Regions from separate parts of the Agromyces sp. Y575 genome, predicted to be linked through region 2. Evidence: predicted binding sites of a transcription regulator. Region 2 holds the regulator's gene; the other holds the start of a gene.
The links. The regulator HrcA, encoded in region 2, represses chaperone genes, less so after heat shock. The targets are predictions, from matches to a motif close to TTNGCACTCGNNNNNNNCGAGTGCNAA.
Positions count from the first base shown of each region.

Region 1: the regulator HrcA is predicted to act here: its motif matches at 2,148-2,174, upstream of groL (chaperonin GroEL).

Region 1 covers NZ_JCAIUI010000004.1:59,948-70,885, forward strand. Annotated here, with positions in the region: gene AC1C2U_RS16255 (hypothetical protein) at 1-342, opposite strand, end outside; gene groL (chaperonin GroEL) at 483-2,102, opposite strand; gene AC1C2U_RS16265 (DUF3048 domain-containing protein) at 2,228-3,283, opposite strand; gene AC1C2U_RS16270 (cold-shock protein) at 3,374-3,577, opposite strand; gene AC1C2U_RS16275 (LytR C-terminal domain-containing protein) at 3,783-4,328, opposite strand; gene AC1C2U_RS16280 (DUF3263 domain-containing protein) at 4,356-4,652, opposite strand; gene msrB (peptide-methionine (R)-S-oxide reductase MsrB) at 4,886-5,287, shown strand; gene AC1C2U_RS16290 (nitroreductase family protein) at 5,288-5,842, shown strand; gene AC1C2U_RS16295 (DMT family transporter) at 5,826-6,911, opposite strand; tRNA gene AC1C2U_RS16300 (tRNA-Thr) at 6,913-6,985, opposite strand; gene AC1C2U_RS16305 (DsbA family protein) at 7,076-8,002, opposite strand; gene AC1C2U_RS16310 (ABC transporter ATP-binding protein) at 8,251-9,351, shown strand; gene AC1C2U_RS16315 (DUF4032 domain-containing protein) at 9,455-10,777, shown strand; gene rlmB (23S rRNA (guanosine(2251)-2'-O)-methyltransferase RlmB) at 10,850-10,938, opposite strand, start outside.
Region 2 covers NZ_JCAIUI010000001.1:151,381-162,318, reverse strand. Annotated here, with positions in the region: gene AC1C2U_RS00820 (PhoH family protein) at 1-625, opposite strand, end outside; gene AC1C2U_RS00815 (HIT domain-containing protein) at 612-986, opposite strand; gene AC1C2U_RS00810 (16S rRNA (uracil(1498)-N(3))-methyltransferase) at 1,011-1,745, opposite strand; gene dnaJ (molecular chaperone DnaJ) at 1,758-2,858, opposite strand; gene hrcA (heat-inducible transcriptional repressor HrcA) at 2,914-3,936, opposite strand; gene AC1C2U_RS00795 (DUF4870 domain-containing protein) at 4,149-4,538, shown strand; gene AC1C2U_RS00790 (DUF4870 domain-containing protein) at 4,673-5,065, shown strand; gene hemW (radical SAM family heme chaperone HemW) at 5,049-6,299, opposite strand; gene AC1C2U_RS00780 (DUF1990 domain-containing protein) at 6,302-6,940, opposite strand; gene lepA (translation elongation factor 4) at 7,096-8,964, opposite strand; gene AC1C2U_RS00770 (sensor histidine kinase) at 9,044-10,270, shown strand; gene AC1C2U_RS00765 (response regulator) at 10,267-10,890, shown strand; gene AC1C2U_RS00760 (alpha/beta fold hydrolase) at 10,894-10,938, shown strand, end outside.

The DNA.
Region 1 (10,938 bases), on a different contig from region 2:
CCCGACGAACGGGTCGATCGCGAGTCCGTTTTCCCAAAGGCAGGTCAGCGCACCGAGCTGCTCCCGCGCGGCGTCGTCGGGCGTGAGCCGCACCGCAGGGTCGACTTCCGCGAGCGCCGGATCGCTCGATCCGAGGAACGCCCGCAACGCCGCGGGATCCACGATGTCTTTGCATGTCGCGTCGATGCGCGGCGTCGGCCCTTCGGCGACCGCGGGTTCGGGGGTCGCAGTGGGTGTCGTCGTCGGTATGGCAGTCGGCGCAGGCAACGGGGCGACGCATCCGGAGAACGCGACCGTCACGAGCGCAGCGGCGAAGATGAGCGGCACGCGATGGCGGAGCATGAGCTCACGCTATCGATGCGGACTCTTCGACGACTCACACTGCGGCTAACGATTTCAGCACGGTCACGCTGAGCAATCGGGATACGACGAAGGGCGCCTCCCTGAGGAGACGCCCTTCATCGTGCGCAGAGCGCGGAGGACTAGAAGTCCATGCCGCCCGTGGGGTCGCCGGCCGGAGCCGGGTTCTTCTCGGGCTTGTCGGCGACGACGGCCTCGGTGGTGAGGAAGAGGCCGGCGATCGACGCAGCGTTGAGCAGCGCCGAACGGGTGACCTTCACCGGGTCGTTGATGCCGGCAGCCAGCATGTCGACGTACTCGCCGGTCGCGGCGTTCAGACCGTGGCCGATCGGGAGGTTGCGCACGCGGTCGACCACGACGCCCGGCTCGAGGCCGGCGTTGAGGGCGATCTGCTTGAGCGGCGCGTCGATGGCCACGCGCACGATGTTCGCGCCGGTCGCCTCGTCACCCGTCAGTTCGAGCTTCTCGAACGCGGTCTTGCCTGCCTGGATGAGAGCGACGCCACCACCAGCGACGATGCCCTCTTCGACGGCGGCCTTCGCGTTGCGAACTGCGTCTTCGATGCGGTGCTTGCGCTCCTTGAGCTCGACCTCGGTCGCCGCACCCGCCTTGATGACGGCGACGCCGCCGGCGAGCTTGGCGAGGCGCTCCTGCAGCTTCTCGCGGTCGTAGTCGGAGTCGGTGTTGTCGATCTCCTTGCGGATCTGCGAGACACGGCCTGCGATGGCCTCCTCGTCGCCGCCACCCTCGACGATGGTCGTCTCATCTTTGGTGATGATGACCTTGCGGGCGGTGCCGAGCAGGTCGAGGGTGACGTTCTCGAGCTTGAGGCCGACCTCTTCCGAGATGACCTGGCCGCCGGTGAGCGTCGCGATGTCCTGCAGCTGCGCCTTGCGGCGGTCGCCGAAGCCGGGAGCCTTGACGGCGACCGACTTGAAGATGCCGCGGATCTTGTTGACGATCAGCGTGGCCAGGGCCTCGCCGTCGACGTCTTCAGCGATGATCAGGAGCTGCTTGCCGGTCTGGATGACCTTGTCGACGATCGGCAGCAGGTCTTTGATGTTCGAGACCTTGCCGTTGACGATCAGGATGTAGGGGTCTTCGAAGACCGCTTCCTGACGGTCGGGATCGGTGACGAAGTACGCCGACAGGTAGCCCTTGTCGAAGCGCATGCCCTCGGTCAGCTCGAGCTCGGTGCCGAAGGTGTTCGACTCCTCGACGGTGACGACACCCTCTTTGCCGACCTTGTCGATCGCCTCGGCGATGAGAGCACCGATCTGCTCGTCGCCGGCCGAGATCGAAGCCGTTGCGGCGATCTCTTCCTTCGTCTCGACGTCTTTCGCGTTCGCGAGGAGCTCGGTCTCGACGGCCGCGACGGCCTTCTCGATGCCGCGCTTCAGCAAGATGGGGTCGGCGCCTGCTGCGACGTTGCGAAGGCCCTCGCGCACGAGCGCCTGGGCGAGCACGACCGAGGTCGTGGTGCCGTCACCGGCGACGTCGTCGGTCTTCTTGGCGACCTCCTTGACGAGCTCGGCACCGATCTTCTCGTACGGGTCGTCGAGCTCGATCTCCTTGGCGATCGACACGCCGTCGTTCGTGATCGTGGGCGCGCCCCACTTCTTCTCGAGCACGACGTTGCGGCCGCGCGGGCCGAGGGTCACCTTCACCGCGTCGGCAAGCGTGTTGAGGCCACGCTCGAGGCCGCGACGGGCCTCCTCGTTGAAAGCAATGATCTTTGCCATGTGTTTCTCTCGTCCTTTCCCGGACGTCTTCAAAGATTCGTTGGGTTAGCACTCAAAACGAGTGAGTGCTAAGACGATTCTGGCACTCGACCGTCGGGAGTGCAAGCGAGCGCGAGGCTGTCCGCTCAGGGCGTGAAGCTCGCCGAACCCTCGTTCGGCACGAGCTCCACCCATGTGTTGCCGGGGGCGAGGCGCAACGGCGAGCCGTCATCGGCGGTGAGGGTGATCGGCGACGCCGCGGCATCCTTCGACCAGGTGCCGTGCGCTGTGCGGCCCCCAACCGAGACCCAGGCCTCACCCGAGCCGATCAGGATCGTCTTCGGAATGTCCTCGTACGTGCTGTCGTCGATTCCGACGCGCAGCGTCACGACGTTCGTCGCCCGCACGCGCTCCCCCGACGCCTCGAGATCGGCCGAACCCTCCTGCGAACGCAACCACACGGATGCCCCGCCATCCCACTCCCATGCCGGGAAGCGCGCATCGGAGAACACGAGGTCGATCCGCGACGTCGGGGCCGCAGCGAGGGCCGGCGCAGCCAACGGATCCGCCGCGCCGTACACGAACTGCATGGGCGGCGGCGTGAGAGACGCGTTTCGTGCAACCGCCTCGCCGGCACGGAGGATCACGTCGTGCGGCCCCGGCCGCTCGTCGGCCCGGGAGAAGAGACCGGTGTCGTCGTAGTCGAAGACGATGTTGAGGAGCGGCGTCGCCATCATCATCTCGACGAACTGCTCCTGCCCGCCCGAATACGAGATGATGCCGCCGAACGGCGTCGCGATGTCGGGATCCATCGGACGAATCGAGCGCACGGGGCCAACCTCGTCGGGGACATCCGAATGCCAGACCGCGAGGTACCTGGTGATGCCGCCCTCGACGAGCTCCTCGAAGACGATGTCGGTTCGATTCAGCGCGACTTGCGGCCGAGCCTCTTCGTGGTTGTCGATCTTCACTGCGAGCGAGGGGTGGGCGAGCCCCGCAGCATCCGCCGCCGTGCCTCGAAGCGGCGCGAACGCCACGGCCACCGCAGACGAATCACCCGCGGGACGCGCCGTCACTCCGCCGGGCTGCGGGCCGGAGCCGGACGCCGATGACTGGCACCCGACGAGCATGACCACCGCCGAGGCGAGCACGGCGAACGCCGCTGCCCGCCGAAGCGGTGCCGGCCGGGCCCGCGCTGCCATGCGCTCAGCGTAGTCGGGCGGGCATCGGAGTCGGCCTGCGGCACGCCACGGACCCACTGCGACATACCGGGCGGATCAGGTGGAACCGGCTCAAGCGAGGCGGACCGCCTCGGCCTGAGGGCCCTTCGAACCCGTGCCGACCTCGAACACGACCTGCTGGCCCTCTTCGAGCACCTTGTAGCCGGACATGTCGATCGCGGAGTAGTGGACGAAGACGTCTTGGCCCCCCTCATCGACGGTGATGAATCCATAGCCCTTTTCAGCGTTGAACCACTTGACGGTTCCGTTCGCCATGCGTTGCTCCCATGTTGCCGTGTGTCGATCAGCACGTGCCTGTCGCCTGTACCGGGCCCCTCGTTCGTGCTGACGGGGCACCGGGACGGCGCCGGGCGTTCACACGGGATAGAGCGACCGAGTCCAGATACTCACGTCGAGACGTGCGGGCACAAGAGGAGGGACCGGGCGAGAGGTCTCGGAATGGCAACGATTGGATCGCCAGTCAGCCCGCCGTGGCCTCCGCGTAGTCGGATCCGAGCACCACGACGAGTTGGTTGCCCGTGGCCACGAACTGGTCCGACATCCGCACATCTGCTTCGGGCAAGAACTGCGCGACGCCTCGAGCAGCACCCTCGAGCTCGGGGGTCGCGTAGTAGACGACGGTCTCGGTCAGCGTGTCGTCGCTCGCGTTCGCGGTGGAACCCACCGGCACACCGTTGGCGACGAGGGCCTCTTGCGCCTGTGCCGCGAGCCCCGACGTGGCCGTGCCGTTCAGCACGAGCACCGGGATGTCGGGAGCGACCACCGGCTCGGCGGTGACGACGGGTTCCGGGCTCGGCGACGCGGCCGCTGGATTGCCGAAGTTCAGCCGGTCGTTGAAAAGCATGACGCCGGCGATGCCCACACCCACCAGCACGACGGTCGCGAGCGTCGCCCAGCCGAAGGTGATCCAGCCGGCGCCCCGGCGCGCGGGTGCCCGATGGGCGCCGACGCGGTCGATGCCATGCGGGATCGAGTCGAAACGATCGCGGGGGAACTTCTGCGCCATGGGTCCAGTCAGGTGTCAGGGCCGCGCTCAGTCGAGCGGTCGGCCGATCGAGAGGGAACGCCGCGTTCGCGCCGCCACCCGGGCCGCACGCAACCGCTGCAGTCGCTTGACGAGCATGGGGTCGTGCCGGAGGGCGGCGGGCGAATCGATGAGTTCGCCGAGTATCCGATAGTAGCGGGCGGCGGAGATCGCGAACTCATCGCGGATCGCCTCCGCCTTCGCGCCCGGCTGCTGCCACGCGCGTGACTCGAACGCGAGCACGCGCACAGCGCGCTCGTCGAGTGCCGACTCGGCGGGACGTTGCGGTATGCGCTCGGCGCTCATACGACCTCCCGTCGAGGCGAGCCGGATGCGCCGCCTGCACAAATCCTAGACACTGTCGGCCGTGCACGAGCCGTGTGGCGGCGGCGTGTGTCCGGTCCGCACCCGGTCGATCCCGCGACCGACCCGCCGCTCGGAACATCGACGCTCGCCAGTGCGTTGCACCCGGTGTCGGAACCTGCCGCAAGACCTGCGAGCATGGTGGAGCACCGACGCGAGGACTGAGAGGACCGCTCATGGCGTACAACGTGGACAAGACCGACGAGGAGTGGCGCGCCGAACTCGGCGACGAGCAGTACTCCGTGCTCCGCGAGGCCGCGACCGAGCGTCCGTGGACGGGTGAACTCCTCGACGAGGAGCGTGGCGGCGTGTACGCGTGCGCCGCCTGCGGCGCCGAGCTCTTCCAGAGCGGCACGAAGTTCGACTCCGGCTGCGGCTGGCCGAGCTTCTACGAATCGGTGCGCCCCGAAGCCGTCGAACTCATCGAGGACTCCTCGCTCGGCATGGTGCGCACCGAAGTGCGTTGCGCGAACTGCGGTTCCCACCTCGGGCACGTCTTCCCCGACGGGTTCGGCACGCCCACCGGCGACCGCTACTGCATGAATTCGCTCTCCCTCGACTTCACTGCCGAGGCCTGAGTGGCGGCATCCGTTCGCGAGGCGATGCTCGCGCGGCGGTCGGCGCCCAAGGTGACGGATGCCGCGCCCGACGACGACCAGATCGTCGCGTTGCTCGAGGCGGCAGGCCGGGTCGCCGATCACGCGGCACTGCGGCCGTGGCGGGTCATCGCGCTCCGCGGTGACGCCCGCGTTCGGCTGGGCACCGCGCTCGCGGGTGCAGCCGGACTCGACGGCGAACACGGCGCCCGGCTCGCGGGCAAGCCGCTGCGGGCACCACTGCTGCTCGCGATCGTGGCTGTGACCTCGCAACACCACAAGGTGCCGGAGTGGGAGCAGGAGATGGTTGCGGCGGGCGTCGCCCATCAGCTCAGCCTGCTGCTCGACGACGCCGGGTGGGGCGTGATGTGGCGCACGGGCCCGCACACGCGGCATCCGCTCGTCGCCGAACTGCACGGTCTCGCGACCGGTGAACGGCTGCTCGGTTGGCTGTACGTAGGCGGACTGCCCGGCGGGCGACGACCCGATCGCGGCCCCGACGTCGCGGCTGTCTCTCGCTTCAGTTCGCTCGGCTGACCTCGGTGGGCGCGACCTCGGGCTCGTCCGCCGACTGCTGATCTGCGAGCGCCACGGCGTGCTTGCGCCGCCCCCAGCGGATCGACGCGACTGCGACCGCGACGAGGGCGAGCACGGTGCCGCCGACGGTCGCGAGCTCGACCGGACGATCGGCCGTCGGCAGCAGCAGGTCGAGGGCAAGCGCGGCGACGAGTTGGCCGGCCACGCCGCAAAGGGCGAGCAGCAGCACGCCGAGGCGTCGCACGAGCATCGCCTGTCCGGCGATGAAGATGCAACCCAGCGCCCCGCCCGCGTAGAGCCACGGCTCAGCGGGCAGTGCAGTGGGCCAGCCGGCGGACGCCGCGTGCACGAGCATCACCACTGCGAGCGCCGTCGTGCCGACGGCGAAGTTGATCACGGTCGCGGTGAGGGCGCTGTCGGCGGTGGCCTTGACCCGGCCGTTCACGGCCTGCTGCCACGCTGAACCGACGCCAGCGATGAACGGGAGCACCATGAGCAGCACCGGCGCATCGCCGGCGACCTGCGCCGAAACCGCCCAGCCGATCGCGGCGAGCGCGAGCACCGCACCGATGACCCGTGTCGTGCTGAGCGGGCGGCGCCCGCCCGGGCCGAGACCAATGAGGTCGAACACGATGCCGCCGACGGTCTGCCCCGCGACGATCGCGATCGTGAAGAGGGCGACCCCGATGACACCGGCCGAGAGTCCCTGCGTGGTCACGAACCAGGCCCCGGCCAGGCCGCCCAGCACCATCCACCACGGGAGCGAGCGGGTGCGGAGCGCACTGCCGACACGGCCGAGGCCTGCACGACCGGGCTTCCACAAGGTCAGCACGACGAGCAGGATCACCAGCCCGCTGCCGAACGAGATCGCCGCGGCCGTGTACGGGTCGTGGAGTGCCTGTGCGAGTTGCCCGTTGACGCGGGACTGCAGCGCCGTGCCGGCGCCGAATATCAGGGCGAGTACGAGGCCGATCCACAGCGGGATCTTCGACTGCTCGACGTGTGCGTGGTGATGCCGCAGTTCGGATCCCTGCGCATGCCGGGTCGCTTCGACGGTGTGCTGGTTCAAGTGCCGACTGTGGGACTCGAACCCACAACCCCCGCTTTACAAGAGCGGTGCGCTACCAATTGCGCCAAGCCGGCGAGAGGAAAGACCTCCCCGACATCTTATCGATCGTCCCACCGCTCGAATGCACGAAGGCCCGGCGCGGGGCCGGGCCTTCGTGGCGATCGTCAGGACGCCGGTGCGGGCGTCGGGGTCGGCGTCGAGGTCGACTCGGAGAAGGTCTCACCGGTCGCCTGCAGCACGAACGACTGGAACTCGGCCGGGTCGGTGAGCGAACCGGCGTACTGCTTGCCGTTCACGAGCACCGTCGGGGTACCGGTGATCGACTCGAGGTCGGAGTTCGGCACCGGTTCGGAGAGCGCGCGCGCCGTGGCATCCTGCACCCATGCCTTGAACTGGGTGTCGTCGATGCACTTCTCGATCGTCGAGAGCGAGCTGACGCCGGCCTCTTTCGCGAGGGCCTTGATCTCGTCGTTGTCGAGGCCGGTCGACGTCTCTTCGGGCTGGTTCTCGAAGAGCAACGCGTTGAAGTCGAAGAACGACTCGGGCGAGGCATCCGCGACGCAAGCGGCAGCGTTTGCGGCTCGCAACGAGTACTGGGTGCCGGCCGACTTGTTGGTCAGCAGTGCGATCGGGTGCACCTCGAGCGTCGCGGCCCCCGACTCGACCATCGTTCTGATCGACTCGGAGTTCGTCGACTCGAACTGGCCGCAGAACGGGCACAGGTAGTCGATGTATATGACGATGTTGGCCACGGTGCCGCTGTCGTCGGGCACGGTCGGGGTCGGAGTGCCGTCCGCAGCCAGTGCCGGCGACTCGGTCGCCGTGATGACGCCGTCGACACCCGTGAGCAGAATGCCGTCGCTCGCCATGTTGGCGGGGCCGGGGCCCGCCGGCTTGACGCTCTGGAAGATCAGCGTGCCGATGACCGCCGCGATCGCGACGACTGCGACGATGACGCCGCCCTGAAGGAGCACCTTGTTGCGGCGCTCGCGCTTCTTCTGCTCCTCGCGGAGAACTCGCGCCGTCTCACGTGCCGCTTCGCGCTGCTCGTTACGGGTGGGACGTGGCTGATTCGATCCGCCGTTGCTCATCGATGGTCACTCCGGTCGCTGTGTGGGCGCGCGCGTGTGCATGCGGACGCAAAGACGATAGTAGGGAGGATGGCTGGGAATCACCCAAACGGATGCCGCGAGCGCGCCGAGTTCCGACTAGATGCCCCGGCCGGAACGGGTGCTTCGCGGCCATCCGCGCATGCGATACTGAGTGGGCGTCAGCGTCGACGCAGTCCATCACTACGGATCGTCCGGCACGTACCTGCCGGTGAAGGAGAAACAGAATCATGGCGTCAGTCACGTTCGACAAGGCCACCCGCATCTACCCCGGAGGCAACCGGCCGGCCGTCGATCAGCTCGACCTCGAGGTGGCAGACGGTGAGTTCCTCGTCCTCGTCGGCCCCTCTGGTTGCGGCAAGTCAACCTCGCTCCGCATGCTCGCCGGCCTCGAAGAGGTCAACGAGGGCAACATCTTCATCGGCGACCGCAACGTCACCGACGTGCCGCCGAAAGACCGTGACATCGCGATGGTCTTCCAGAACTACGCGCTCTACCCGCACATGACCGTCGCCGAGAACATGGGCTTCGCGCTCAAGATCGCGGGCATCGGCAAGGAAGAGCGCGCCGCACGCGTGCTCGAGGCAGCCAAACTCCTCGACCTCGAGCCGTACCTGGCCCGCAAGCCGAAGGCACTTTCGGGCGGCCAGCGTCAGCGCGTCGCCATGGGCCGCGCGATCGTGCGTCAGCCGCAGGTGTTCCTCATGGATGAGCCGCTGTCGAACCTCGACGCGAAGCTCCGTGTGCAGACCCGTACGCAGATCGCCTCGCTCCAGCGCCGTCTCGGCGTCACCACGGTCTACGTCACCCACGACCAGACCGAGGCGCTCACCATGGGCGACCGCATCGCCGTGCTGAAAGACGGCGTCCTGCAGCAGGTCGGTACCCCGCGCGACCTGTACGAGGCCCCGAAGAACGTGTTCGTCGCCGGCTTCATCGGCTCGCCCGCGATGAACCTGTTCCACGCCGACCTCGTCGACGACGGCATCAAGTTCGGCACCGCAACGGTGCCGGTCGACCGCGAAACGCTCGCCCAGTCGAGTGGCAAGGTCGCCACCATCGGCGTACGCCCCGAAGACATCGTCGTGTCGCCCACTCAGGGTGATGGCCTCGCAGTCGAGGTCGACCTCGTCGAAGAGCTCGGCGCCGACGGCTACCTCTACGGCCACTCCACAGTCGAGGGCAAGCGCACCGACATCGTCGCTCGCGTCGACGGCCGGCTGCACCCGTCAGCCGGCGACAAGGTCTACCTCACCGCCACGCCGAACCACGTGCACCTCTTCGACGCAGAGTCGGGCGACCGCCTCGGCGGCAAGGTCGTGCTGGCCTGACCCACGCAATCACCGGCGATGCCGGCCGGGCTTCGGCCCGGCCGGCATCGTTGTTCTCCCGCCTGTTCTGCGCCCACCTCAACCGCGGCTACGCTGAACCACAATGAGCGGCTCACTCTCCATCACCTCGGCCACGGCCGACCCTGCACTGCTCGACCTGCCCTGGGACCTCCCCCTCGAGGCGTGGCCGAACGACACCATCGCGGCGCTGCCCAAGGGAATCTCGCGCCACCTCGTGCGGTTCGCGCACCTCGGCGCGCACGTCGTGGCGATCAAGGAGACGACGGCCGAGATGGCCAAGGGCGAATACGAGATGCTGCGCACGCTGCAGCGCCTCGACATCCCGTGCGTCGAGCCCGTCGCGTTCATCACCAACCGCACCGACGCCGAAGGCGATTCACTCAAGCCGGTACTCGTCACGCGGCACTTGCGCTTCTCGCTCCCCTATCGAGCGCTCTTCTCGCAGACGCTCCGGCCCGACACCGCGACGCGGCTCGTCGACGCCCTCGCCGTGCTGTTGGTGCGCCTGCACATCGTCGGGTTCTTCTGGGGTGACGTCTCACTCTCGAACACGCTGTTCCGCCGCGACGCTGGTGCATTCGCGGCGTACCTCGTCGACGCCGAGACCGGCAAGCTCTACGAGGGCGGGCTCTCGAACGGCCAACGCGAGAACGACCTCGAGATCGCTCGGGTCAACATCGCGGGCGAACTGCTCGACCTCGAGGCGGGCGGCAAGGTGGCCGACGAACTCGATCCCGTGAACATCTCGAATGGCATCGTGGAGGCCTACCGCAGCCTCTGGATCGAGCTCACCGGATCCGAGTCGTTCTCGAGCGCCGAGCGGTGGCGCATCAATGAGCGCGTGACCCGGCTGAACGAGCTCGGCTTCGACATCGAAGAACTCGCGATCAAGACTGACGAGACGGGCACGACCGTGCGCATCCAGCCGAAGGTCGTCGATGCTGGCCACCACCAGCGGCGCCTACTGCGACTCACAGGGGTCGACGCCGGCGAGAACCAGGCACGACGACTGCTCAACGACCTCGACTCGTACCGGGCCGCCTACGGCAAGACCGAGCTCGACGAGGAGATGGTCGCGCACGAATGGCTCATGCGTGTGTTCGAACCGGTCGTGCGGGCGATTCCGCTCGACCTGCGCGGCAAGCTCGAACCGGCCGAGGTGTTCCACCAGTTGCTCGACCACCGCTGGTACCTCGCCCAGCAGGCCGGGCACGACATCCCGCTCGCTGAAGCGGTGACCTCCTACATCAACACCGTGTTGCGGCATCGGCGCGACGAGGCGACCGTGATCGGCCCGCCGACGGGCGCGTTCACCATGCCGATCGAGACGATCCCCTCGACCGACACCGCGGCCTTCGCCGCCCTCGATCCCGACGATGACGGCGACTGGCGAACCAACGTCTGACCCACACGGGAACCCGCTGTCGAGTAGCGAGCGTATGCAGGTCCGCTGGGCGCTACTCGACCGACGGACCCGCTATTCGGCGCGGAGCTTGGAGATCTCGTAGAGGGTGACGGATGCCGCGATTCCGGCGTTCAGCGACTCGGTCGCGTCACTGATCGGGA
Region 2 (10,938 bases):
CGTCGTAGAGCGGGCGCAGGTACGGATCGATCTTGTCCGTCAACGTACCGGGGAGGAACCCGAGCCGCTCCCCCGCCTCGACGGCCGGTCTCGTCAAGATGATGCGACTGACCTCTTTGCGCTGCAACGCCTGCACGGCCTTGGCCATCGCGAGGTACGTCTTGCCGGTGCCTGCTGGGCCGATGCCGAAGACGATGGTGTGCTCGTCGATCGCGTCGACGTAGCGCCGCTGCCCCGCGGTTTTGGGCCGGATGGTCTTGCCGCGGCTCGAGACGATCACCTGCCCGAGCAGTTCGGACGGCTTGGCATTGGGATCGGCGTCGAGCATGCGGGCCGAGCTCCTCACTTCGGTGGGGGTGGGGTCTTGCCCGTTCTTCACGAGCTCCAGCAGTTCTTCGATGAGGCGGCGCACGCGCACGCGATCGTCGACGTCGCCGCGGATCGCGATCTCGTTGCCGCGCACGTGCACGGCCACGCCGGGATATTCGCGCTGGATGGTCGTGAGCAGGCGGTCCTGCGGACCGAGCAGCCGCACCATGGCGATGCCGTCGATGCTGAGCCGTTCCTCGTCGGCCTCGGCGGGCTGCGAGGCGTCTCCGGCGCCGATGGGGTCACTCACCGGCAAGCGTGGCCTCCTCGAGACCGCCGTCACGGCTGTCCGCGAGCACGTGCGCGTGCACGTGGAAGATGGTCTGACCGGCGGCGGCACCGGTGTTGAAGACGAGACGGAACTGGCCGTCGGCGAGTTCGTCGGCGACGCCGTGCGCGACCTCGACGAGTTCGGCGAGGAGCCCCGGGTCGCCGGCCGCGAGCTCGACGACATCGCGGTACTCCCCCGACTTCGGGGTCACCACGACGTGCACCGGCGCCTTGGGCGCGATGTCGTGGAAGGCGATGATGCGGTCGGTCTCCGCAACCAGTCGCGCGGGGATCTCACGAGCGGCGATTCGCTCGAAGAGAGTCGGTTCTGCGCGGGACGAGGTCATTCCACCATCGTAGCGACGGATGCCTCACCACCGCCCGAGTGCCGCGTTCAGCACAGCGATCGCGGCCGGCCCGGCCGTCGAGGTACGAAGCACGGATGCCCCGAGCCGCACGGGTTCGGCACCGGCAGCGGTGAGGCGCTCCAACTCGGCCGGGGTGATGCCGCCCTCGGGACCGACCACGAGCGCAAGATCACGCCCATCGGGCCGGATGTCGGTCAGCATCGCCGTCGCCGTCGGCTCGAGCAGCAGCATCCGTTGCCCGCCGAGTCGCTCGGCGAGCTGCGCGGTCGTCGCGACCGGCGAGACCACAGGCAACCAGGCGCGGATCGATTGCTTGACGGCCTCGCGCACGATCGAAGCCCATCGCAGGCGACCCTTCTCGGCTTTCGGGCCCTCCCACCGGGAGACGGAGCGGCTCGCCGCCCATGGCACGATCGCGTCGACGCCGAGCTCGGTCGCCGCCTGCACCGCGAGTTCGTCGCGGTCACCCTTCGCCAGAGCCTGCACGAGGGTGATGCGCGGTGCCGGCGGCCGTTCGGCGATGACCTCGTCGACGGTGAGCTCGAGTTCACGCGCACCCGTCGAGGCCACGATCCCGTGAACGAGCGTGCCATGGCCGTCGCCGATCGCGATGCGCTCGCCCGTTCGCACCCTTGAGACGGTCACGGCGTGCCGCGCCTCGTCTCCGGAGAGCGCGACGGTGCCGCCGGATACGACGGTCGCGAGGTCGAGCGATTCGCCGAGGTAGAGGTGGCTCACCGGTGCATCCGCCTAACCGAGGAACCGGTCACGCAGCCGGGCGAAGATGCCCTGCTGGAAGTGGCTGAGTTCAGGCTCGGGCGCCTTCTTCGAGGCTGCGAACTGCTGCATGAGCTCGCGTTCCTTCGAGGAGAGCCTCGTGGGGGTGACGATCTGCACGCCGACCTTCAGGTCGCCGCGGCCTGCACCGCGCAGCCGCGTGACGCCTCGGTCTTTCACGGTGAGGATCTCGCCACTCTGGAGCCCTGCCTTCAGCTCGAGCTCGACGTCGCCGTCGAGCGCGGGGATGTTGGCCGTCGTGCCGAGGACCGCGTCGGTCATCGCGACCTCGAGTGTGCACAGCAGGTCATCGCCGTTGCGGCTGAACACCTCATGGTTCTTGACCTTGATCTCGAGATACAGGTCGCCGTTCGGACCGCCGGCGGGGCCGGCCTCGCCGGAGCCCGGCATCTGGAGGCGCACGCCGGTGTCGACACCGGCGGGGACATCGACCGGCACCGTTCGACGCGCACGCACGCGGCCCTGCCCCTGGCAGGTCACGCACGGCGTCGCGATGATCGTGCCGTAGCCGCGGCAGGTGCCGCAGGGGCTCGAGGTCATGACGTTGCCGAGCAACGAACGCACCGAGCGCTGGATCGATCCGGTGCCATGGCAGATGTCGCAGGTGACGGGCGAGGTGCCCGGCTGGCAGCACGAGCCGTGGCACGTCTCGCACGTGACCGCCGTGTCGACCTCGATGTCGCGGTGCGTGCCGAAGATCACTTCTTCGAGGCCCACCTCGACCCTGATGAGCGCGTCTTGACCGCGCTCCCGCCTCGACCTCGGGCCGCGGCTCTGTTGGCCGGCCCCGAAGAACGTCTCGAAGATGTCGCCGAAGCCGCCGAAGTTCTGACCGCCGCCGAAGCCGCCCTGACCTCCGTGGTCGTACTGCTCGCGCTCCCGGGCATCGGAGAGCACGTCGTACGCGTGCGTGACCTCTTTGAATCGCTCGGATGCCTCGGCGCCCGGGTTGACGTCGGGGTGGAGCTCCCGGGCGAGACGACGGTACGCCTTCTTGATCTCGTCGGGTGTGGCGTCGCGCGAGACGCCGAGGACCTCGTAATGGTCGGCCACGGAGGGCATGTCCTTTCGATTGCCGGATGCCGGTCGGGTGCGACGGGCGGCGGGTTCAGCTCTCGCCGAGCGTGCGGGAGAGGTAGCGTGCGACGGCGCGAACGGCCGCCATGCTGGTGGAGTAGTCCATGCGGGTGGGCCCGACGATGCCGAGTCGCGAGATATCGCGCCCGGGAATCGCGAAGGCGCTCGAGACGACCGAGGTCTCGCCGAGTCCGAACGACGCATTCTCGCGCCCGATGCGCACGGTCACCGAATGCTCATCGGTCGCCATCTCGCCGAAGAGCTTCAGCAGGGTGACCTGCTCCTCGATCGCCTCGATGACGCCGAGGATCGATCCGGCGAAATCCTGCTCGGTGCGCACGAGGTTCGCTGCCCCGGCCACGACGAGGCGCTCGGTGCGCTGCGCGCGCGCCTGCTCGGCGAGCGTCGTTGCGAGCGTGTGCAGCACAGCGGCGTGCCGCTGGTCGGCGCTGTCGATCTCGCCCGAGAGCGCCTCAGCGGCATCCGCCATCGCCCGGCCCCCTGCGATCTTGTTCAGCCGCGCCCGCAGCGCATCGAGTGTGCGCTCGTCGACCGGCTCCTCGAGTTCGGCGAGGCGCTGCTCGACCTGGCCCGAGTCGGTGATGAGAATGCAGAGCACCCGATCGGGTGCGAGGGAGACGAGTTCGACGTGACGCACGCGGTCACTGCCGAAGCTCGGGTATTGCACGACCGCGAGTTGTTTGGTGAGCTGGGCGATGAGGCGCACGGTTCGGGCCAGCAGTTCGTCGAGGTCGCTCGACTCGCCGAGGAACGTCTCGATCGCCTGACGCTGGGCAGAGGTCAGCGGGCGCACGTCGGTGAGCTGGTCGACGAAGACCCGGTAGCCCTTATCGGTCGGGATGCGACCCGAAGACGTGTGCGGAGCTGCGATCAGCTCTTCTTCTTCGAGGAGGGCCATGTCGTTGCGGATCGTCGCTGCAGACACCCCGAAGGCGTGCCGCTCGACGATCGTCTTCGACCCGACGGGCTCGCGTGATGCGACGTAGTCCTGAACGATCACGCGCAGCACTGCGAGGCTGCGTTCGGAGACCATGACCCTCGCTTCCGTCTGACGCTGAGCACTCATTCTGAGACTTAGCACTCGTTCTGAGTGAGTGCCAATCATATCGCGACATCCTGCGACGAGGCCGTTGCCAGCAGCGAGGCGACGGCGCTAGCTTATGGGTATCCCGCGAGTCACCCTTGGATGCGATCTTCCCATCGCGCGAGACGCGGTTCACCCGAGAACCCCGAAAGGCACCCGCCATGACCGATCCGAACTCACCTGCACCCGATCAGAACGTTCCGCCCGCCCAACCCGTCGCCGCTGCACCGCTCGCACCCGATCAAGACGTGCAGTGGGGTTCGTTCGCGCACCTCGGCGGCATCCTCGGATTCCTGCCGGCCCTCATCATCTGGCTCGTCTTCAAAGACCGGGGCTCCTTCACGAACACCGAGGCGAAAGAGGCGCTGAACTTCCAGATCACGATCCTCATCGCCTACGTGGTCGGCTGGATCCTCACGTTCATCCTCATCGGCTTCCTCGTCGTGTGGCTGGCATGGATCGTGAGCGTCGTCTTCTCGATCATCGCGTTCCTCAAGACGAAAGACGGCCAGCACTACCGCTACCCGTTCGCGATCCGCCTCATCAAGTAGTCGGCCGGGCCAAGCGCGCCGGGCGAATTCCGCACCCGGCGCGCGCCACTGTGCCAGCATGGGGTGGTTGAAAGCTCGCCCGTCGTGCGACGAGGCCGAATCGCGCCTTCGGGCGACCCGATCAAGGAGACAACATGTCTGACGCAACCCCGCCTCCCCCTCCGCCGCCACCGCCGGCGAACCCCTACCAGCAGGGCGCGCAGCTCAGCCCGTCCGACGAGAAGCTCTGGGCGACGCTGATCCACATCGGCGGCATCTTCTTCAGCTTCGTTCCCGCCCTGGTCGGCTACCTCATCCTGAGGGACAAGGGCCCGTTCGTGCGCGCGCACACCGCGACGGCGCTGAACTTCCAGATCACCATGGCGATCGCCTACGTCGTCGGCACCATCCTGACCTTCGTCATCATCGGCATCTTCGTGCTGATCGCGGTTTACATCGTCAACATCGTCTTCAGCATCATCGCCGCAGTGAAGGCGAACCAGGGCCAGCCCTACACCTACCCGCTCGCGATCAAGTTCGTGAGCTGAGCTCCGACGACTCGTCGAGCAGGCGCCTGACCACGGCATCAGCGAGCAGCCGCCCTCTTCTGGTGAGTACCAACTCACCGGAGAGGGCGGTTTTCGCGTCCACGAGGCCATCGGCGATGAGACCCGCCACGGCGTGACGCCCACCCGCGTGCAGCGATGCGATGACGATTCCCTCGCGGATCCTCGTCAGGAGCATCACACGTTCGGTCTCGCGGGTCGGCGCATCGAGCACCTCCCTGCCCACCGCCGGTGACACGCCCGCGGTCACCCGATCGGCATAGGCCGAGGGATGCTTCGCGTTCCACCAGCGCACCCCGCCCACGTGACTGTGCGCGCCGGGACCCACGCCCCACCAGTCGTCGCCGCGCCAGTACCCGAGGTTGTGACGAGAGCGATGCGAGGAATCCGTCGCCCAGTTGCTGACCTCGTACCATTCGTAGCCCGCTGCGGCGAGCCGCTCGTCGGCGAGCTCGTACATGTCCGCCTCGAGGTCGTCTGACGGAGCCGCGAGTTCGCCGCGACGGATCTGCCGGGCGAGCTTCGTGCCGTCTTCGACGATGAGGGCGTAGGCGCTCAAATGATCGGGTCGCTGCGCGATCGCCTGGTCGAGGCTCCGCTCCCAGTCGTACATCAACTCCCCCGGCGTGCCGTAGATGAGGTCGAGGCTGACATCGAGGCCCGCGTCGCGTGCCCAGCCGACGACGAGCGGCACCCGCGCCGGGTCGTGCGTGCGGTCGAGCGCGGCGAGCACGTGCGGCACCGCCGACTGCATGCCGAAGGAAACACGCGTGAACCCGCCCTCGGCGAGTCGCACGAGATCTTCGGGCCCGACGGAGTCGGGGTTCGCCTCGGTCGTGACCTCGGCGCCCGGAACGAGGCCGAACTCCTGGCGCACGGCGTCGAGCATCCGCACGAGGTCGGCCGCGGGCAACAGGGTCGGCGTGCCGCCGCCGAAGAAGACGGTCGACGCGAGGCGTTCAGGCAGGTCGGATGCCGCGAGCATCTGCCGCGACATCCGCACCTCGGCGATCGCATGGTCGGCGTAATCTACCTGCCTCGCACCGCGAAGCTCATCGGAGGTGTACGTGTTGAAGTCGCAGTAGCCGCAGCGCACCCGGCAGAACGGCACATGGATGTACACGCCGAACGCACGTTGGCCAGCGCCGACGGCGGCCGATGCCGGCAGGAGCCCGTCGGCCGGTGCTGGATCGCCGAGAGGCAGCGCAGATGCCACGCCTACGCGCCGCCCGCAGGGTGCAACGCCCGGAGTTCGAGCTTCGTGAGTTCGCGCCGGCGCTTGCGCTGCATCGGGGCCGAAACGGCCGAGGTCGCAAGGATCGATCGGATCGTGAGCCACACCGTGTCGTCGTCGCGGCGCTCGAGGATGAAGGACTCCTCACCGCTCTCGGGACCGTCACCCGTCGTGCCGTAGGCGAACCCGATGCGGTCGGGCTCGTCGATGACGTAGACGACGAGCACAGGGGTCTTCGCGGCACCGAACCGGCGCTTGCGCTGCAGCACGGCGGTCATTCCCGCGGCGACGCAGGGCGTGCCGTCTGCCCCGAAGCGCTCCTCGCTGCGCGGGGCGGGCTGCTCGCCGAGCGGCGACCCCTCGACGTCGTAGACGATGCCGGGGTACTGCGCACCGGTGCCGGCCGAGACATCCGTCACCTCGAAGCCTGCACCGCGCTGGATGCCCCAGCTCATGAGTGCTTCAGCAGCGCGCTCGAAGCGGTCGACACCCGACCCCAGACGTACCGCGTCTTCGGCAGGGCGATACCCGGCGGGCGGATACCGAAGCAGGTCGGGAGCGAGGGTCGCCCCGATCGCCCCGTAGGTGACCGACTGGTCCGTGAACGTGCTTCGGCGGGTCATCTGGCGGCCTCTCCTGTGGTGCGGCACCTGACGGGCGTGCGGGTCGGGCGCGGCGATCGGGCGGCAGGCATCCGTCGATTCTACGGATGTCTCCTGTGACCGTTCTGGCTGCGGCTCGTGGTCATCGCGATCAGCGCTCGGCGACGAACGGAACGCTACTTCTTGTCTTTCTTCTCGACGTCGCCGCTGAGCGCTGCGATGAACGCCTCTTGGGGAACCTCGACGCGACCCACCATCTTCATGCGCTTCTTGCCCTCCTTCTGCTTCTCGAGGAGCTTGCGCTTGCGGCTGATGTCACCGCCGTAGCACTTGGCCAGCACGTCTTTGCGCATCGCACGGATCGACTCGCGCGCGATGATGCGAGCGCCGATGGCCGCCTGGATCGGCACCTCGAACTGCTGGCGCGGGATGAGTTCACGCAGGCGACCGGTCATGAGCACGCCGTAGGCGTACGCCTTGTCGCGGTGCACGATCGCGCTGAACGCGTCGACCTGCTCGCCTTGCAGCAGGATGTCGACCTTGACGAGATCGGCGGCCTGGTCGCCCGTCGGCTCGTAGTCGAGCGAGGCATACCCTGCGGTCTTCGACTTCAGCTGGTCGAAGAAGTCGAAGACGATCTCGCCGAGCGGCATGTTGTAGCGGATCTCGACCCGGTCTTCACCGAGGTACTCCATGCCGATGAGCGCACCTCGACGGGACTGGCAGAGCTCCATGATCGTGCCGACGTAGTCTTTCGGCGCGAGGATCGCGGCTCGCACCATCGGCTCGCGAACCTCGACGATCTTCGTGCCGGTCGGGAACTCGCTCGGGTTGGTGACCGTGACGGTCTTCTTGTCTTCGGTCGTGACCTCGTAGATCACCGAAGGCGCCGTGGCGATGAGGTCGAGCCCGAACTCGCGCTCCAGGCGCTCGGTGACGATCTCGAGGTGCAGCAGGCCGAGGAATCCGCAGCGGAACCCGAAGCCGAGCGCCACCGAGGTCTCGGGTTCGTAGACGAGCGCGGCATCGGAGAGCTTCAGCTTGTCGAGCGCCTCGCGGAGCTCGGGATAATCGCTGCCGTCGATCGGGTAGAGACCCGAGAAGACCATCGGCAGCGGCTCGGTGTAGCCCGGCAGCGCCTCGGCGGCCGGCTTCGCGGCGGTCGTGACAGTGTCGCCGACCTTCGACTGGCGCACGTCTTTCACACCGGTGATGAGATAGCCGACCTCGCCGATGCCGAGACCATTCGACGGGGTCGGTTCGGGGGCGCTCACGCCGATCTCGAGGATCTCGTGGGTCGCCCTCGTCGACATCATCTGGATGCGCTCGCGCGGCTTCAGGTGGCCGTCGATCATGCGCACATAGGTGATGACGCCGCGGTAGCTGTCGTAGACGGAGTCGAAGATCATCGCGCGCGCCGGGGCATCCGCTCGGCCGACCGGCGCAGGGATGCGTTCGACGACGCGGTCGAGCAGTTCTTCGACACCGACACCGGTCTTGCCCGAGACCTTGAGCACGTCATCGGGCGAACCGCCGATGAGGTCGGCGAGCTCTTTCGCGTACTTCTCGGGATCGGCCGCCGGCAGGTCGATCTTGTTCAGCACCGGGATGATCTCGAGATCGTTCTCGAGCGCCAGGTAGAGGTTCGCGAGCGTCTGTGCTTCGATGCCCTGTGCAGCGTCGACGAGCAGGATCGCGCCCTCGCACGCAGCGAGTGAACGCGAGACCTCGTAGCTGAAGTCGACGTGGCCCGGGGTGTCGATCATGTTCAGGGCGTAGGAGACATCCGGTCCCTGAGCCTGTCGAAGGGCCCAAGGCATGCGCACAGCCTGGCTCTTGATCGTGATGCCGCGCTCGCGCTCGATGTCCATGCGGTCGAGGTACTGGGCACGCATGTCGCGATCGCTCACGACACCGGTGATTCCGAGCATGCGGTCGGCAAGGGTCGACTTGCCATGGTCGATATGCGCGATGATGCAGAAGTTGCGGATCAGCGCGGGGTCGGTGGCGGCAGGCACCGGCGGGTTAGCAGCTCTCGGAGACATCCAGTCGATTCTCCCATGACTTCCGTTCAGACTTTCGACGGATGCCCCGCGCAAGGCCCCCGGGCTACGCTCGGAGCAAATGGCCGTGATCGAGATCCCTGACGCGCACGTGGCGCCCTCGGCGCTCCGTCCGGTCTTCACCGCGCTCCGGCTCGGCCTGCACGTGCTCGTTGTGGGACTCGCGCTCTTCGTCGTCGTGCGGGCATTGCTCGCCGATTCGCCCGATGAAGTCTCCGTCACGATCCTCGCGGTCGCGTTCCTCGCCTGGTACGGCGCCGGCATCGCGGCGGCCCACCGCCACCTACCGACCTGGGCGCGAGTGGTCTGGCTGATCGGGCTTCTCATGCTCTGGGTCGGCATGTCGGCGCTGACACCCGATGCGGCGTTCCTCGCCTTCCCGCTCTTCTTCCTCGAACTGCACGTGCTCGCGGCCCCGATCGCCGTGCCGCTCGTCGTGCTCACCTTCGGTCTCTCGGTCTGGGGCACCGCGACCCACCTCGGATTCAATGTCGGCTCGATCCTCGGCCCGCTCATCAGTGCCGGCGTCGCGATCGTCATCGGGCTCGGGTACCGCGCGATGGCGCAGGAGACACAGGAGCGCCAGGCGCTCATCCTCGATCTCATGACCACTCGCGAGGAGTTGGCGTCGGCGAGCCGGGAGGCCGGCACACTCGCCGAACGCGAGCGCCTCGCCAAGGAGATCCACGACACGGTGGCGCAGGGCCTGTCGAGCATCCAGATGCTGCTCCACGCGGCCGAGCGCGATGTCACCGACACCGCGACTCAAGAGAAGCTGCAGCTCGCACGCGAGACCGCAGCACTGAATCTCGGTGAGACCCGGCGATTCATCCGCGAGCTCGCGCCGCCCTCGCTCGATGCGCAGACGCTGCCCGCCGCGCTCCGGCGACTCGTCGAGGCCACGACCGAGCAGTCGGTGCAGGCGGGAACACCGTTGCGGGTCGAGTTCGGCACCAGCGGCGATCCGATCCTCCTGCCGATGTCCACCGAGGCTGCACTCCTACGCATCGCGCAGGGTTCACTCGCCAACGTGCTCCAGCACTCGGATGCCGCCCACGCATCCGTCACCCTGAGCTACCTCGGCGACGAGATCGCGCTCGACGTGGTCGACGACGGCATCGGCTTCAGTGCTTCGAACGCCGATGACCCCACTGCCGCGGCCTCGGCCGGCTTCGGCCTCCGCGCCATCCGGCAGCGCGCCGAGGCCCTCGGCGGGAGCATCGACATCGAATCGACACCCGGCGACGGCACCGCGGTCTCCGTTCGCATCCCGGTGGTGGCACCGTGATCCGGCTGCTGCTCAGCGACGATCATCCCGTTGTGCGTGCCGGTATCCGCGCGATGCTCGAGAGCGAGCCCGACCTCGAGGTGGTCGGCGAGGCGACGACGGCCGAAGACGCGGTACGGCTCGCTGCGGCATCCGAAGTCGACCTCGTGCTCATGGACCTGCAGTACCCCGGCGCCATGCAGGGCGCGGAGGCGACCCGTCGAATTCGTTCGCAACCGGGCTCGCCCCGCGTACTGGTGCTGACGAACTACGACACTGATGCCGACATCCTCGGCGCGATCGAGGCCGGCGCGAGCGGCTACCTGCTGAAGGATGCACCGCCTGCCGAACTCATCGCCGCGGTTCACGCGGCGGCGGTCGGCGATGCCGCACTCGCACCCGGGGTCTCCTCGCGCCTCGACGCGTCGCTCGCGAGCGGTGAGCGGCTCACGGTACGAGAGGCCGAGGTGCTCTCGCTCGTCGCGGAAGGGCGCACCAACCGCGAGATCGGCAGATCCCTCTTCTTGAGCGAGGCGACGGTGAAGTCGCATCTCGTGCACAGCTTCACAAAGCTCGGCGTCGGTTCGCGCACCGCTGCGGTGGCACGGGCCCGCGAAATCGGCGCGATCAGGGCGGGCTGACGGATGCCTCGCGCCCGCGTCGTGCTCGTGCACGGACTTCGCACCTCG